2 regions of the Acidihalobacter prosperus genome follow, and region 2 is predicted to be linked to the other one. Evidence: predicted binding sites of a transcription regulator. Region 2 holds the regulator's gene; the other holds the start of a gene.
What was found. Region 2 encodes sigma-54, which starts transcription at its own class of promoters, with help from an activator protein. Its sites were predicted from a motif close to TGGCANGNTNCNTGCTT; they were not measured.

Region 1: THPRO_RS15635 (CmpA/NrtA family ABC transporter substrate-binding protein) is a predicted target of sigma-54. The motif match lies at 2,136-2,152, and genes of this name have one in related genera.

Annotation. Positions count from the first base shown of each region.
Region 1 is NZ_JQSG02000006.1:1,045,469-1,053,512, reverse strand. It holds gene nirB (nitrite reductase large subunit NirB) at 1-569, opposite strand, end outside; gene THPRO_RS15635 (CmpA/NrtA family ABC transporter substrate-binding protein) at 586-1,974, opposite strand; gene THPRO_RS17130 (hypothetical protein) at 2,262-2,414, opposite strand; gene THPRO_RS15630 (MFS transporter) at 2,507-3,829, opposite strand; gene THPRO_RS15625 (ANTAR domain-containing response regulator) at 4,291-4,881, opposite strand; gene THPRO_RS15620 (EAL domain-containing protein) at 5,019-8,044, opposite strand, start outside.
Region 2 is NZ_JQSG02000003.1:109,405-117,448, forward strand. It holds gene lptB (LPS export ABC transporter ATP-binding protein) at 1-496, shown strand, start outside; gene THPRO_RS07260 (RNA polymerase factor sigma-54) at 562-2,022, shown strand; gene hpf (ribosome hibernation-promoting factor, HPF/YfiA family) at 2,245-2,565, shown strand; gene ptsN (PTS IIA-like nitrogen regulatory protein PtsN) at 2,590-3,054, shown strand; gene hprK (HPr(Ser) kinase/phosphatase) at 3,063-4,007, shown strand; gene rapZ (RNase adapter RapZ) at 4,004-4,864, shown strand; gene THPRO_RS07285 (PTS sugar transporter subunit IIA) at 4,909-5,322, shown strand; gene THPRO_RS07290 (HPr family phosphocarrier protein) at 5,309-5,578, shown strand; gene ptsP (phosphoenolpyruvate--protein phosphotransferase) at 5,690-7,435, shown strand; gene mgtE (magnesium transporter) at 7,513-8,044, shown strand, end outside.

The DNA of each region.
Region 1 (8,044 bases), on a different contig from region 2:
GCGACCTGATCGAGCTGGCGCTCCATGAGCGTGCCGAGCAGGTGCACGACCGTGACCTCCATGCCCTGCTTCATCAGGCCGTTGGCGGCCTCGAGGCCGAGCAGTCCGCCGCCGATCACCACCGCGCGACGGCCCGTGCGCGAGGAGGCCAGCATGGTGTCGACGTCGTGGATGTCGCGGAAGGCGATCACACCCTGCTTGTCGTGGCCGGGCACCGGAATGATAAAGGGCTTGGAGCCCGTCGCGAGGATCAGGCGGTCATAGGGCGCCTCGGTGCCGTCGTCGGTGATCGCGCAGCGGCGCACGCGATCGATGCGCGTCACCCGCTTGCCCTTGTGCAGAGTAATGCCGTTGTCGGCATACCAGGCGTCGTCGTTGAGGATGATGTCGTCGACCGTTTTCTCGCCGGCCAGCACCGGCGACAGCATGATGCGATTGTAATTGCCGTAGGGTTCGTCGCCGAACACGGTGATGTCGTACATGTCCGGCGCGAGCTTGAGCAGCTCCTCGAGGGTCCGCACCCCCGCCATGCCATTGCCCACCAATACCAGTTTCTGCCTGCCAGTCATTGCGTGATCTCCCAAATCAGGATGTGCCGTCGCCAGCCTTGCCGAGCGCATGGGCGGCAGACGACGGACGCGATTGGTTCATGTGACGAAGGGTTTCCAGCGTGACCCTGGGCGCGGCGACCGCGAACGACTCGAGGTACCCCACGGGGTCGTGAGGGTCGAAGCGCCCGCCGTCGAAAAAGACGTCGGCGCCCATGGACAGCGGCTCCGGCATCGCCTGTGCGAGCTGCCAGTCGCCTGCGTGCAGGCCCTCGGGCTTGTAGTCGATCCTGGGATAGGTCCAGCCCAGGGCTTCGGCGGCCTCGCGGTAATACTCCGGGCGATACGCGGCCGCGGCCACGGCGGCCATGTCGTGCGCCGTATCGACCTGCCCCCAGCGATAGAGCTGGGTGATGAACCACAGAGCGTGCGAACGCCAGGGGAACATCGCGGCATGACGCTGAAAAACGTTGAAATCCGGATGCGCCACCGCTGGCGTACCGGGGTCGTAGACCAACTGCTCGCCCAACGGCAGGCGGAGCGACGCCTCCTTGACGCCGATGTATTCCGAACGCGCCAGCAGCCGGGCCGCCTGCTCCCGATGCGCGGGATCGTCCAGCCACTGCCCGGCGCGCATCAGGGCGCGCACCAGTGCACGCAGGGTGAGCGGATGACGCTCCGCCCATTCCTGGGTGACGCCCAGCACCTTTTCCGGCTTGTGCCGCCAGAGCTGGTCGCTGGTCATCAGGATATGGCCATGCCCGCCCTGCACCGCCACGCTGTTCCAGGGCTCGCCGACGCAGAAACCGTCGATTTCGCCGGCCCGCAGGCGGGCCACCATCTGCGGGGGCGGGATCACCACGATCCGCACGTCGCGGTCCGGATCGATCCCCGCGGCGGCAAGCCAGTAACGCAGCTCGTAATTGTGGCTGGAGACGGGATACACCACCGCAAAGGTCAACGGCGGCCGCCCGGCCTGGCGGTCGGCATCGATCAGCGCGCACAGACTGTCCGCCGTGCACGGGCGCCGTGCCAGCGCCGCCTCGTCCTGCTCGCGCAGGCGGGCGAACAGACGCCGCGACACCGTGATCGCGTTGCCCGACAGCCCCAGGCTCAGGGCCGCGATCAACGGACGCCTGACCGCGGTGATGCCGAGCTGGCTCGCCACCGGCATGCCCGCCAGCATCTGCGCGCCGTCGAGCGCGCCCATCATGACCTTGTCGCGGATATTCGCCCAGGAAGGCTCGCGCGACAGCGTCACGTCCAGGTGCTCGTCGGCGAACAGGCCCAATTCGCGCGCGACCACCAGCGGCGCGCAGTCGGTCAGCGGCACGAAGCCCAGGGTCAACTCGCGCTGTTCCAGCTCGTCTCCCGGCCGCTTGCCGAGACTCAGCCTGGTACGTCCGCCTGCGCTGCTATCCACCATGCCAAACCGCTCCATTCCGGCCAAAAAAAAGGCGCCGCTCCGCTTCATGCCACGCATGAACGTCACGACGCCTTTGTCGAAATTCGATCGATTTCACCGATCCGGGTCGGTAGCCCGCCATTGGGCGCCATCCCGGTCTTTTCGTGCTGTCGGTGTGAGCCAAGCACATCGCGTGCCAAGCTCCCGACATCCATTTGCCTGGGCTGCACACGCCCACACCCGCCATTCGCGCACCTGTTTGGTGCAACAGCCGGGCGTCGGCACCATTCCGGCGCCCGGCTGTTCCTTCAGTGCTTGCCCGGGAAGCCGCCCAGACCGTTGAAGGCCATATAGAGCGAGTACACGCTGACCGCGATGGCGATGAACATTTCCAGGAAAATGAAGGCCACGCCGTATTTGTACCAAGGTTCGTGTGGCGTCTGCTGTTCGTTGTTTTGCATGAGTGATCTCCAATCGATGGAAGGCATGGGTTCGCTGTCGGCAAGGAGGTGGCGGCGCGCCGGAGCATGATCCCGCTCCGGCACGCGCGGCCTCAGGCCTTGTCAGCCACCGGTTTCGGACGGCCGAGCAGGCCGTCGCCGATCCCGTGATCCTCGGGGTGATGCTCGTAGCGCGCCGCCCAGAAGTAGAACAGGGTGAACGGGATGAACATGAACAGCGCGATATAGAGGTAACCCATGTGGATATTCGCGGTGTGGGCGAATACCAGTGGGTAGACGATGCCGCCTGCGGTCGAAACGCCGCCGATGAAGCCCGCGGCGACGCCGGGGCGATTCGGGAACAGCAGCGGCACGAGTGCAAAGGTACCGCCGGTACCGAAGCTCACGAACACGCCGAAGGCGACCAGCACCATCACCGACAGGGGCAGCGAATTCATCAGGCCTGCGACCGTCAGCGCCACCATGGACAACGTGATCAGCAGCAGCGAGATGGCCAGCCAGTGCAGCCGCGGCGCATAGGGCAGCGTGCGCGCGATCATCGGCAGCGGCGTCCAGCCACGGCGCTGGAACAGGTCGGACATGAACCCCGAAAATGGCCGGAACAGCGATGCGGTGAAGGACTGCACCGCCGCAAAGGTGCCGGCCGCGATCTGCACGCCGGCGATACTCGTGAAGCCCAGCGCCAGCAGCGCCTCGTGGAAGCCGCGCGTGAAGTAACCCGGCAACCAGGCGTTCATCGCGATTTCGAGGCCGAAGGACATGGCGTAGGCCAGCATCAGGGCAATGGCGATGTAGCGGGTCCAGACGTAGACCGTGCCGCGCAGATCAGCGGACTGGCGCGCGGTGGCGCGCACCTTGTCATGCTTGGCGGCCTCGCCGCGCAGCAGATACCACGCCGCAATCACCAGCGCGATCACGCCCAGCCACAAAAAGGCCGCCTGATAGTCGAGCCCGAAGATACGCGGCAGCAGCAGCGCGCCAACGCCGGCGCCGACGTTGCCGGTACCGGCATACAAGCCCTCGGCGGTACCGATTTCGCCCGGCTCGAACCACTGGGCCACATGCTGGATGCCGACCACGAAGGACACGCCCGCGATGGCCACGATCACCCGCTCGATGAACAGGATGTCGTAGTCCGTGGTGTAGGCCGAGGCGATCGAGACGAGTCCGCAGACGGCCAGAATGAAGGCGAAGGTGCGCGGCGCACCGAAGCGGTCCGCCGCCCAACCGGCGATGATGCGGCCGATGGGTGCCATCCAGATGGCCGAGCTGGCGAGCAGTCCGAGTGCGGCCAGGCTGAGGTTATAGTGGTTCGCGATACTCGGGCTGAAAGCCGCCGTCGAGAACCACATCAGGAAACACCAGAAAAATCCCACCGTCGCGATGACGAGTTGTTCCACCTTGTGCGTTTTCATCAATCCTCCAGAGCGTTCAAGTCGGTTCGGCGCATGCCTTGGTCCCAGGGGGCATCCGAGCGATGGCCATGTCTGATCAACCTGTTGACCGGACGGGCAGCCTGGTGGCGCCAGCCTCGCGCCACGCATCGATACATTTCCGCCTCCCGCATCACGGCCTCCAACGGTCTTCCCGGCACAAAAAAAACGGCGGCCCACGACCGCAGTTGCGATCAGGGTGACGCCGTTGTCTTTGGTTTAAGAGTCCGCGTTGACTCTTGGAAGCAAGCGGCCCTTCATTGGCCCGATCATGCTCGATGGTGGGATAAGCAATACCCGTACCAGAGACGGGAAAAACCGCTTTACAGGGCCATACCACGGGATCAAGGGCGGTTTTTCGCCCGCATTGACGTCTCCGTGGAAACGCCGGATAAGCTCGAAAATGGTGCTGCGCGCACTATGCGCGCCCCGATGTGGTGCGTTCAGCCAAGCAATTCGGCGGCGGCGAGCAGCATCCGCGCGACGTCGCCGAGCTTCTGGTTGCGGTCCATGGCAAGCTTGCGCAGGGCGGCGTAGGCATCCTCTTCGGACAGACCCTTCTGGCGCATCAGCACCCCCTTGGCCTTGTCGATATCTCGCCGATCGGCCAGTTTGTTGCGCGTCAGCTCAAGCTCGTTGCGCAGGGCCTGGAACTCGCGAAAACGGGCGATGGCCACCTCCATGATCGGCTTGAGGCGGCTGGGGCTGAGGCCGTCGACGATGTACGCGCTGACGCCGGCACGCACCGCTTCCTCGATAGTCGCACCGTCGCTCTGGCTGGCGAACATCACCACCGGGCGCGGAATTTCGCGATTGATCAGGCGCATGGACTCGAGGGTATCGCGGTCGGGGATGTCCATATCCACGAAGACAACGTCCGGCTGCAGTTCCTGCACCCGTCGGAAGACGTCGTCACCATCGCCCAGGCGGGCCACAACCTCGCAACCCTGATCTTTGAGCGCCTGCTCCAGGATGGCCGCGCGCCCTGCCGACTTGTCGAACAGCATCACGCGCAAGCGACCATTTTGCTTCATGCCAGAGCCCCTCCAAGGAAAAACCGGTCCACGATAAACGTGCATGCCGAGCGCGACTCAGGGGGCCATCGGCGCATCGTCACGCCGGCATTATGGCGTTATGCAAGCAATGATCGGACCAGCTGCCCGACCGCCGCTCAGGAAGCGTGATTGAAGTCCATTTGCCCGATCACCTGGTCGAGTGCGTGCACGAACCGCTCCCAGGTCTGCGGCATACGCTCCTCGGGCGAGGCATGCCTGGCCAGGCAGTCCTGCGCCGAAGCATGCAGCTGCTCGTGGGCCGCACGCAGCACGCTCAGCGAAACGCCAGGCTGCCGAGCCGCCTCTTCGATCCAGGCCGTCAACGGGCAATCCCTGTGATCCCAGGCATCCAGAAGGCGGGTGAAATGATCGTACGCGTCGGCGCTACCGAGAGGCGCTGGTCGCTGCAGCAGGCGCTTGAGACCGGCGTGACGCGGCAATGCCTGCAAAAGCGGCAGGTGCGACATGGCCGGACGCCAGCGAGGAATGCTCAGGAATCGGGTTTCGCGGCCGAAACGCGAGGTCCAGGCCAGCCAAGCCGCCTCGTCCATCGGGCGGGCGAACAAATACCCTTGTGCGAGACGCCCGCCCAGGCGCCGCCAGAGACGTGCGGTCCGTTCGACTTCGATGCCTTCGGCCACGACCTGCGCACCGCGCAGGTCGGCCAGCTCGAGAGCCGCGTAGCCTACCGCAAAGGCCTCGGTATCCGTCTCCATGTCCTGTACGAACTGCAGGTCCAGCTTGATCTCGTCCAGGGGCAGATGGCGCACGTACTGCAGCGAAGCGTATCCGCTGCCGAAATCGTCCAGCGCCACCCGCAATCCGCGCGCGCGGACGTCGGCGAGCACGTCCGCGCTGGCATCGAGATCGGTCAGCGCCGCGGTTTCGGTCAGCTCCAGCGTCAGCGCATGCGACGCCTCGGGATAGCGCGTCAGCACTTCGTCCAGATCGTCGATGAAGGCGCCATGCAGCAGATGTCGTGCGCAGATGTTCACCGACAGCCGCAAGCCGCGCTCGTCGGCGTGCCAGCGCGCGATCGCACGCGCGGCTTCGAGCAGTGCGTGGCGGCCGAGCGCGCGCGCCAGTCGCGCATCGCCTTCGATCGTGGGCATGAAGATCGCCGGGCTCCAGGCCCCGGTCTCCGGGTCCATCCAGCGCGCCAGCGCCTCGGCACCGACTACCTGCCCCGTTTCGAGGTCGATCTGCGGCTGATAGTGAAACAGGATATGTCGGTCCGCTATCGCCTCCGGCAGACGATGGTGAATCAGGTAACGCTGCCGCGAGGCCACTTCCAGACCGCGATCGAACAGGTGCCAGCGGTGACGGCCTGCCGCCTTGGCGGCATACAGGGCTTCGTCCGCATGGCGCAGCAGGTCGGCGGCCTCGCCGTCGTCGAGGGGGTAGAGCGTCAGTCCCAGGCTGGCCTCCGTCGACAGCTCGCGCACCTCGGCCGACAGCATCACCGGTTGCCGGATGGTCGACAGGATCCGTTTGGCGATGGCCTCGATCTCCGCCACGCCGGTCACGCCTTCGAGCAGAATGCCGAACTCGTCGCCGCCCAGCCGGGCGACCATGTCGCCCTGCCTCAGCGCCTTGGGCAGCAGCGCGGCGAGATGTTGGAGCAATTCGTCGCCGACTGTGTGCCCCAGCACGTCGTTGATGCTCTTGAAATCGTCAAGATCGAGTATGCCGATCGCGATCAGGCGCTCGCTGCGCTGCACTCTTGCCAGCGCCCGCTCGAGATTGTCCATGAAGTAGGTGCGGTTGGGCAGGCCGGTCAAAGGGTCGTGCTGGCTCAAGCGCGTGATCTCGGCCACCCTTGCGTACTGGCCCAGCCCCAGTTCGATGTCGCGCGCCAGCTGCTCGAGCAGATCGACGATGTCAGGGCTGAAAAAGCCGCGTCGAGTGGAATACGCCGCCAGCACGCCGCGGGTACTGCCATCACCGCCGAACGGCACCGCGACCGAGCTGCGCAGGCCGTAACGGCTGGCGCGCGCGGACCAGATGCCGAACCGCGGATCCTCGCGCAAGTCCGCCGCCGTAACGGTGATGCCGGCACGCAGCGCGCGGCCGGCCGGCCCCAGTCCTTCCGGATGGTCCGCCTCCGACGCCAGCGACAGGCCATCGACATAGGCCCGCGCGGGCCCGGCCGCGGCGATCACATCGATGCGGCCGTCGCGCTCCAGACCGACCCAGGCGACCGGGAGTTCCGTGCGGTCCACCAGGAGCGTACACACGCTCTGATAGAGCACGCCGGGCTGCGGCAGCATCATCAGGCTCTGATTGATATCCTTGAGCGCCCCGTAGTACTGCCGCAAACGACCTTCCGAACGCGCCAGCCGCAACGAGCGCAGTGCCACGAGCGCGATAATGGACGTCAGCAGCAACAGCAACGCGGCACTGACGCCGGCACCGCCCTGCCTGAACCAGGCGTGCCAGACCACGCGCGCGCTCAGGGATGTCACCACCACCGCTGGCCAACCGGCCACCCGCACCCAGGCATGCTGGATGCCATCGTGGACATACGTCCCCCTCGCCGTCGATGCCGCGCTTTGCAGCGCGCCTTCGAAACCGGGAATCGGCGCACCGAACCAGCTCAGGCGCGGCTTCGCCTGCTCGTCTCGATGACGGAGCCAGGCCAGCGAGGTCGTCGCGTTAAGCGGATCGATGGTCAGGCGTCGCGCCTGTTCGAGTGTGGGGGGTGGCCAAGGCAGCCAGCCGAAAAGATCGATCAGAGGTTCACCGCCGGCGTCGCGCAGCCGCAGACAGGCGGCGATCAGCGGCCGCCCCCGCAGGCGTCGCTCGCTCGGGCTCAAGGCCATGCGATTGCCGCGACTGTCGCGACACAGGCCCTCTGCCAGACGGACCAACGAAGCGCGGCCTTCCAACGACAGGCGCGGCTCGCCACCGAGCAGGCGCTCGGGGTTCGGTGCCAGGATGTACATCGGCAGGGATGCGTCGTCGTGCTCGGAACGATAGAGGCGCAACGTCCGGTTCAGCGCGCCGAGATCGTCATTGGCGACGAGACTGAAGCCCAGCGCGCGGTAGTCGGCGCTCCAGCGCATCAACGCATCCGCCACCAGCTCGGCCTGCAGCCGGGTCCGGCGTTCGAGGTCATGACGGATATGGCGACGGGTGGCCT
Region 2 (8,044 bases):
CATGGGCGTTGGCTATCTGCCGCAGGAAGCCTCGGTTTTCCGCCGCCTCAGCGTCGAAGCCAACATCCGCGCCGTACTCGAACTGCGTGACAATCTCGACCCCAGGGCACAGAATGAAACCCTGGAAAGTCTGTTGGATGAATTGCAGATCGGGCATATCCGCGCCAGTCGCGGCTTCAGCCTCTCGGGCGGTGAGAGACGACGCGTCGAGATTGCGCGCGCGCTGGCCGCCGACCCGGCCTTCATCCTGCTCGACGAACCCTTCGCCGGCGTCGACCCCATTTCGGTACTCGACATCCAGCGGATCGTGCGACACCTGAGCGACCGGGACATTGGCGTCTTGATTACCGATCACAATGTGCGTGAAACCCTCGGCATCTGCCAGCGAGCCTATATCCTGAGCGAGGGTCATGTGCTCGCCGAAGGCGCGCCGGAAGACATCCTGCACAATCAGAAGGCCCGCGAGGTCTATCTGGGGCAGGACTTCCGACTCTAACAACATCCCGTAGACCGATGATGACCATTGCGTTAAACGCGGATTCAAGATAAACATCAGGCGCGATGATCAAGCCATCCATTCAACTCAGGCTGGGGCAATCCCTGGCGATGACTCCCCAGCTGCAGCAGGCGATACGTCTGCTGCAGTACTCGACGCTCGAGCTGCAGACGCACATCCAGGAAGTGCTCGAGACCAACCCCATGCTCGAAATCGACGAGGACGGCGGCCGGGGCGAAGGCGCGGACGGCGAACCGATCAACGGCGAAGCCCGCGAAAGCAGCGCCGAGGACAGTCCGTCGCAGGACACGATTCCGGACGAGCTGCCCGTCGACAGCGCCTGGGACGACATCTACGAACCGCCCTCCGCGGCCGGCTCCGCACCCTCCGAAGGCGACGACCGCGACCCCTATGAGTCGCAGAGCGGAGACGGCGAATCGCTTGCGGACCATCTGCTCTGGCAGGTCCACCTCGCCACCATGAACGAGCAGGACCGCCTGATCGCCATGACCCTGATCGACGCGATCGGCAACGACGGCTATCTTCAGGAAGACCTGGAAAACATCCGCGCCTCGCTCGCGGATCAACTGCAGACCGAACTCGAGATCGAGGACGTCGAAGCCGTACTGCATCTCGTACAACGGCTCGATCCGCCCGGCTGCGGTGCGCGCAACCTGTCCGAGTGCCTTGACATACAGCTCTCGGAGATGCCGAGGGACACCCCCCGGCTGGCATCGGCGCGGCATCTTGTGCAATCGCACATCGACCTGCTCGGCAACCACGATTTCAAGGCACTGATGCGTCACCTGGATCTGGACGAGACCGAGCTGCAGGAAACCATCGCACTGATCCAGTCGCTCAACCCCCGCCCTGGCGCGCAGATCAGCAACAGCCGCCCCGAGTACATCGTCCCCGACGTGACCGTGCGCAAACAGGGGCAGCGCTGGCGCGTGGAGCTCAACTCGGAGGTGGCGCCGCGCCTGCGCGTGAATTCGACCTACGCCTCGATGGTCCGGCGCGCGGACAGCAGCGTGGACAACACCTACATGAAGAATCAGCTGCAGGAGGCCCGCTGGTTCATCAAGAGCCTGCAAAGCCGCAACGAAACCCTGTTGCGCGTCGCCACCGCCATCGTCGAGCAACAGCGAGGCTTTCTGGAATACGGCGAGGAGGCCATGAAACCGCTGGTGCTGCGCGACATCGCCGAACAGGTCGAGATGCACGAATCGACCATCTCCCGCGTCACCACCCAGAAATACATGTATACCCCCCGCGGCATCTTCGAATTCAAGTACTTCTTCTCCAGCCATGTCGGCACGGCCGACGGCGGCGAGTGCTCGGCCGTCGCCATACGCGCGATGATCCGCAAGCTGATCGAGGGCGAACCCGGTGACAAGCCCCTGTCGGACAGCAAGATCGCCGACCTGCTCGGCGAAAAGGGCATCCAGGTGGCGCGCCGCACCGTGGCCAAGTACCGCGAGGGCATGAACATCCCGTCCTCCAGCGATCGCAAGCGCCTCAACTAGACTCAGATTATGGCGACTTCACACGTATCCTCGACCTTGCGCACCGCGAAACACCTGCCGCGGGCCGGCCGGACCAGGGAGCACGGTCGGGTGCGAGCGTCGACATCAGGCGGCGGGGGATGCCGCCCCTGGCCGCGAAAGCGGCCGCGGGATGGCGCCAGCCATGACGGCCCCGCCCCCCACATGGGCACATAAGACATGGCCCTCAACGAGGAGTATCGTATGCAAATCAATCTGTCCGGGCACCATATCGAGCTGACCGACGCCCTGCGCAGCTATGTGAGCGAAAAATTCCAGCGCCTCGAGCGGCATTTCGACAACATGATTGACGTCCACGTGATCCTCTCCGTAGAAAAACTGCGCCAGAAAGCCGAAGCCAGCCTCAATCTCAGCGGCAACCAGCTCTTCGCGGACGCCGTCAGCGAAGACATGTACGCCGCCATCGACGCACTCGTCGACAAGCTCGACCGGCAGGTCATCAAGCACAAGGAAAAAACCAAGGACCACCACAAGGCCGAAGCGACCAAACGCACGGCCACCTGAAAACATCGGGGCGACACCTGAACCATGCAGATAGGCGAACTTCTCACCACCGAGCGCATCCTCAGCGGTGCCGACATCCACAGCAAGAAACGGGCGCTGGAAGCACTGAGCGAGCTGCTGGCCCAAGGCGGGCAGGTTTCCTCGCACGAGGTCTTCGATACCTTGCTCGCGCGCGAACGCCTCGGCAGCACCGGCTTGGGCCATGGGGTGGCGATCCCCCACGGCCGCATGACCGGGCTCAAGGAGACGCAGGCCGCCTTCATCAAACTCAGCGGGGGCATCGATTTCGATGCCCCCGACCAGCAACCCGTCGACCTGCTGTTCGCGTTGCTGGTGCCGGAGGATAGCGCCAGCGAACACCTGGAGACGCTTTCCAGGCTGGCGCAGCTGTTCAGCGACCCGGTCGCCGTGCAACAGCTGCGCACTGCCGATGGCAGCGAAGCCACTCTGGGACTGCTCAGCGACTGGGAAGCCCGGCACGCCGCCTAGGCGACGCCATGGAAGCCAATCTTTCAGCGGCTGCCCTCTACCAAGCGCTCGGCAAGCGCCTGCAGCTCTCCTGGCTGTCGGGACGCGACGGAGGCGTACACCAGCTGTCCGCCGCCGACACGCACTGGGGCGGCGCCACCCTCGTCGGACATCTGAATCTGGTGCACCCGCATTGCGTCCAGGTGCTTGGCAGTCGCGAGTGCGCCTATCTGCGCCAGCTCGACGACGACGCCCGCGAACAGGCCTTGCGGCAGATGTTCAACGGCGAAAGCATTCTGATCGTGATCGGCGGCGGGGAATTCCCGGACGAGCGCATGATCGGGCTGGCCGAGCACGCCGGCATCCCGCTGTTCGCCTCGCCACTGGCCACCCAGGAACTCATCAGCACCCTGCGCTACTACCTGAGCGAGACCCTCGCCGAAACCGCCACCGCACACGGCGTGTTCATGGAGGTACTCGGCACGGGTCTGTTGCTGACCGGCGACAGCAACGTGGGCAAGAGCGAGCTGGCGCTGGAACTGATCACCCGCGGCCACCGACTGGTCGCGGACGACGCCCCCGAATTTGCCCGCATTACCCCCGACACCCTGCAGGGGCGTTGCCCGATGGTGCTGCAGGACATGCTCGAGGTACGCGGCCTCGGCATTCTCAACGTGCGCGCGATGTACGGCGACAATGCGATCAAGCTCAACAAGTACCTGAGGCTGATCATCGACCTGCGCCACCATCACGGCGGCCATCATGCAGACGAGCACCGGCTGTACGGCATTACCCGGACCCGGCGCCTGCTCGGTGTCGAGATCCCCGTGATCGAGATTCCCGTCGCCCCCAGCCGCAACCTGGCGGTGCTGGTCGAAGCCGCGGTGCGCAAACATCTGTTGCTGCAATCCGGTTATGATGCGGCCGACGACCTGATCCAGCGCCAGCAGGAACGCCTCGGGAACCAACCGTGAGACTGATCATCATCAGCGGCCTTTCGGGCTCCGGCAAGACCGTCGCCCTGCACGCCCTAGAAGACGAGGGATTGTATTGCATCGACAACCTGCACCTCGGCCTGCTGCCTGCCTTCGTCGAAAACCTGCTCAGCCCCAAGGTCAAGCTTTACGACGAAGCCGCCGTCGGCATCGATGCCCGCAGCGGCATCGAGGAGCTACGCCGCTTCAAGGACATTCTCGAGGACATCCGCACGCGCGGCGTGCAACTCGAAATCATCTATCTGCAGGCCGAGATCGACACGCTGCTCAAGCGCTTCAGCGAAACCCGCCGCAAACACCCGCTGTCGCGCAAGGGCCTGCCGCTGATCGAGGCGATACACCTGGAACGTTCGCTGCTCGCGGTGATCGCCGAACATGCCGATCTGACCATCGACACCACCCGCAGCAACGTCCATCAACTCAGCGCCCAGATTCGCGAACGCATCGGACGCAGCCACGTCGGCTCACTGTCGCTGCAATTCCAGTCGTTCGGCTTCAAGCACGGCGTGCCGGGTGACTCCGATTTCATTTTCGACGTCCGCTGCCTGCCCAATCCGCACTGGGAACCGCGGCTGCGCAACCAGACCGGACTCGACCCATCGGTGCAGCACTATCTGGCCTCGCACCCGATGGTCGAGGATATGTACCATGATATCCGCCAGTTCCTGCAGACCTGGATTCCGCGCTTCGAGGCGGAAAACCGCAGTTATCTGACCGTGTCGATCGGCTGCACGGGCGGGCAACACCGCTCGGTCTACCTCGTGCAGCGGCTCGGAGACGCCTTCCGCGACGAACGCGGTACCGAAATCACCATCCGTCACCGGGAGCTGGGTTGATGGCCCGCCCCCATTCGCCCGACCCTGCATAGGCTCATCGTTTCATGTCCGTGGGAATCCTGCTCATCACGCACAACCGACTGGGTGCCGACCTGATGGAAACGGCCCGCGGCATGTTGCGCGAGACACCGCTGTCCGTGGCCAATCTGGCCGTCTCGCCGGTATCGGATCCGGATGAAATACTCAAACGTGCCCGCGAACTGTGCGACCGACTCGATACCGGCAACGGCGTCCTGGTGCTGACCGACATGTTCGGCTCCACGCCCAGCAATATCGCCTGCCGACTCTGCAATGACGCGCATCAGGTGCGCATTCTGGCCGGCGTCAACCTGCCCATGCTGATCCGCATCTTCAATTATCCCGCGCTCGATCTGGATGCGCTCATGGACAAGGCGCTGAGCGGCGGGCACGACGGCGTCCTCAACTGCCAGGAGGTCAGCAGGCATGGCAAAGACTGAGGTCACCATCGTCAACCGGCTCGGGCTGCACGCGCGCGCCGCGGCGCGCCTGGTCGGGCTGGCCAGCCGCTTCGATGCCCACATCGAACTCGAGCGCAACGGGCGCCGCGTGAACGGCAAGAGCATCATGGGGGTCATGATGCTTGCCGCCGCCCAAGGCAGCACGCTGACACTGCACGCCGACGGTACCGACGCCGAACAGGCGCTGGCCGAACTGAGTACGCTGATCGCCGACCGTTTCGGGGAAGAAAGCTGAGACCGGCGACAAGGGCCCGAATGCTATAAACAGAAGGGGCATCGCACACGCGACGCCGCCACCCGGCGCGGATCCCGACTCCGCCCGCCAGCACGAAGGAAGCATCACTGCATGAGCCTGCTGCTCAACGGCATCGGTGTCTCCCGCGGCATCGCCATCGGCCGCGCATACCGCTATGAACAGGAGTCGCCGGAAATCGTCGAACGGCGCCTTGCCACCGCGGATCTGCCTGCCGAGATTCGTCGTTTCCGCCGTGCGCTACAGCGCGCCAAGGCCGAACTCAAGGGCGTGCGCGACCGCATCCCCGAAAATGCGCCTGCCGATGTCGGCACCTTCATCGACACGCATCTGCTGATGCTGGAGGATGGGCTCCTGGCCCAGGCGCCCATCCAGCACATGCGCGCGTTGCACTGCAATGCCGAATGGGCGCTCAAGCTCCAGTACGACGAACTGGTCGCCACCTTCGATGCCATGGAGGACGCTTACCTGCGCACCCGCCGCGACGACGTCGCGCACGTCATCGGACGGATACAACGGTTGCTCGCCGGCCATGAAGCGACTTCCGCGCCCGCCAGCCGGGGCGATGTCGTGGTCGCCGGCGACCTGTCGCCCGCCGACATCGCCAGCCTGCACGATGCCCGCGTAGCCGGCGTGATCACCGAGTTCGGCGGACCGCTGTCGCATACCGCGATCCTCCTGCGCAGCCTGGAGATACCCGCCGTCGTCGGTACCCATGCCGCACTGCGCCTGATCGGCAGCGGCGAAACGCTGATCATCGACGGTGACGCGGGCCTCGTGCTCGCGGGTGCAGCCCCTTCCCTGCAACGCCATTTCCGCGAACGCCTGCGCCGCGACCGGGTACGTCGCGCGACGCTGGCCAAATCGGTCCTATTGCCCGGCATCACCCTCGACAGACACGTCATTTCTCTGCAGGCCAATATCGAGCTGGATGCCGACCTTGCCGCGCTGCGCCGGCTCGGCCCCACCGCGGTCGGCCTCTACCGTACCGAATTCCTTTTCATCAACCCGAAGGCCAGCCCGCCGGGCGAGGAAGAACAGCTGCGAGCCTACCGCAAGGCGCTGCGTGCCCTGCGGGGCTCGGCGCTGACGATCCGCACCTACGATCTCGGCGGCGACAAACTCTTCGACGGCGACATGCGCGACGGGCAAATCTCGCCCAATCCGGCGCTCGGCCTGCGCGCGGTACGCCTGAGCCTGCGCGAACCGGCCCCCTTCGCCGCGCAGATCCGCGCCATACTGCGCGCTTCGGCGCAAGGCCCCGTCCGGCTGATGCTGCCGATGCTGACCGATCTCTCCGAACTCGATCAATGCCTCGCCCTGATCGCCGAGCAGCGCGAGGCACTGCGTCGGGCAGGTCGCCCGTTCGACCCGGATCTGCCGATCGGCGCCATGATCGAGGTACCCGCCGCAGCGCTGACCGCCGAGGCCTTCGCTCGACGCCTGGATTTTCTGTCCATCGGCACCAACGACCTCATCCAGTACACCCTCGCCATCGACCGTACCGACGAGATGGTCAACCATCTCTACGACCCGCTGCATCCGGCGGTATTGCAACTGATCCGATTGACCCTGGAAGGCGGCGCACGCGCCGGCATTCCGGTCGCGATGTGCGGCGAGATGGCGGGCGACGCCCGTTACACCCGTCTGCTGCTCGGCCTGGGGCTGCGCGAATTCAGCGTCCCGATCAACCGGCTTGCCGAAATCCGCCACGTCATTCGCAATTCCGACTGCGGCGCCCTTAGCCAACCGGCCGATGCGCTGCTCGCAACGCCCGATCGGGCCGAGCGCCTGCGTCGCTTGCAAGAGATCAACCGCGATCTGGACCCGGCCGTTTAACCACCATCCCGACCGGCCGCAGAGGCTTTCGGCTGTTACACTGCCATCGTCCGTATTCTTCAACACGAGCGCGCGCCATGGCCGACCCGGAACCGACTAGACGCACCGCGAGCAATCTGGAACTCATCTCCGCAACCCTGCAGACGGGGACCATGCAGCAGGCCAGACGCATGCTCAACGCATTGCACCCTGCTGAAATCGCCCACCTGCTCGAATCCATGCCGCCGGCGCAGCGCGAGCTGGTCTGGGAACTGGTCGATCCCGAATACGATGGCGAAGTGCTGTTGCACCTCGGCGACGAGGTGCGCCAGAGCCTGATCCAGGGCATGGATGCGGACGAACTCGTCCAGGCCGCGCATAGCCTCGACGTCGACGATCTTGCCGACCTGATCCAGGACCTGCCCGCCGCAGTGCTGCAGGAAACCCTGGAGGGAATGGACAAACAGCGCCGTTCCCGCCTCGAGGCGGTCCTGTCCTATCCAGAGGACAGCGCCGGCGGCCTGATGGATACCGACACGGTGACCGTGCGCGCCGACGTCACCCTCGATGTGGTGCTGCGCTATCTGCGCCTACGCGGCGCGCTGCCGGATCTCACCGACAAGCTCATCG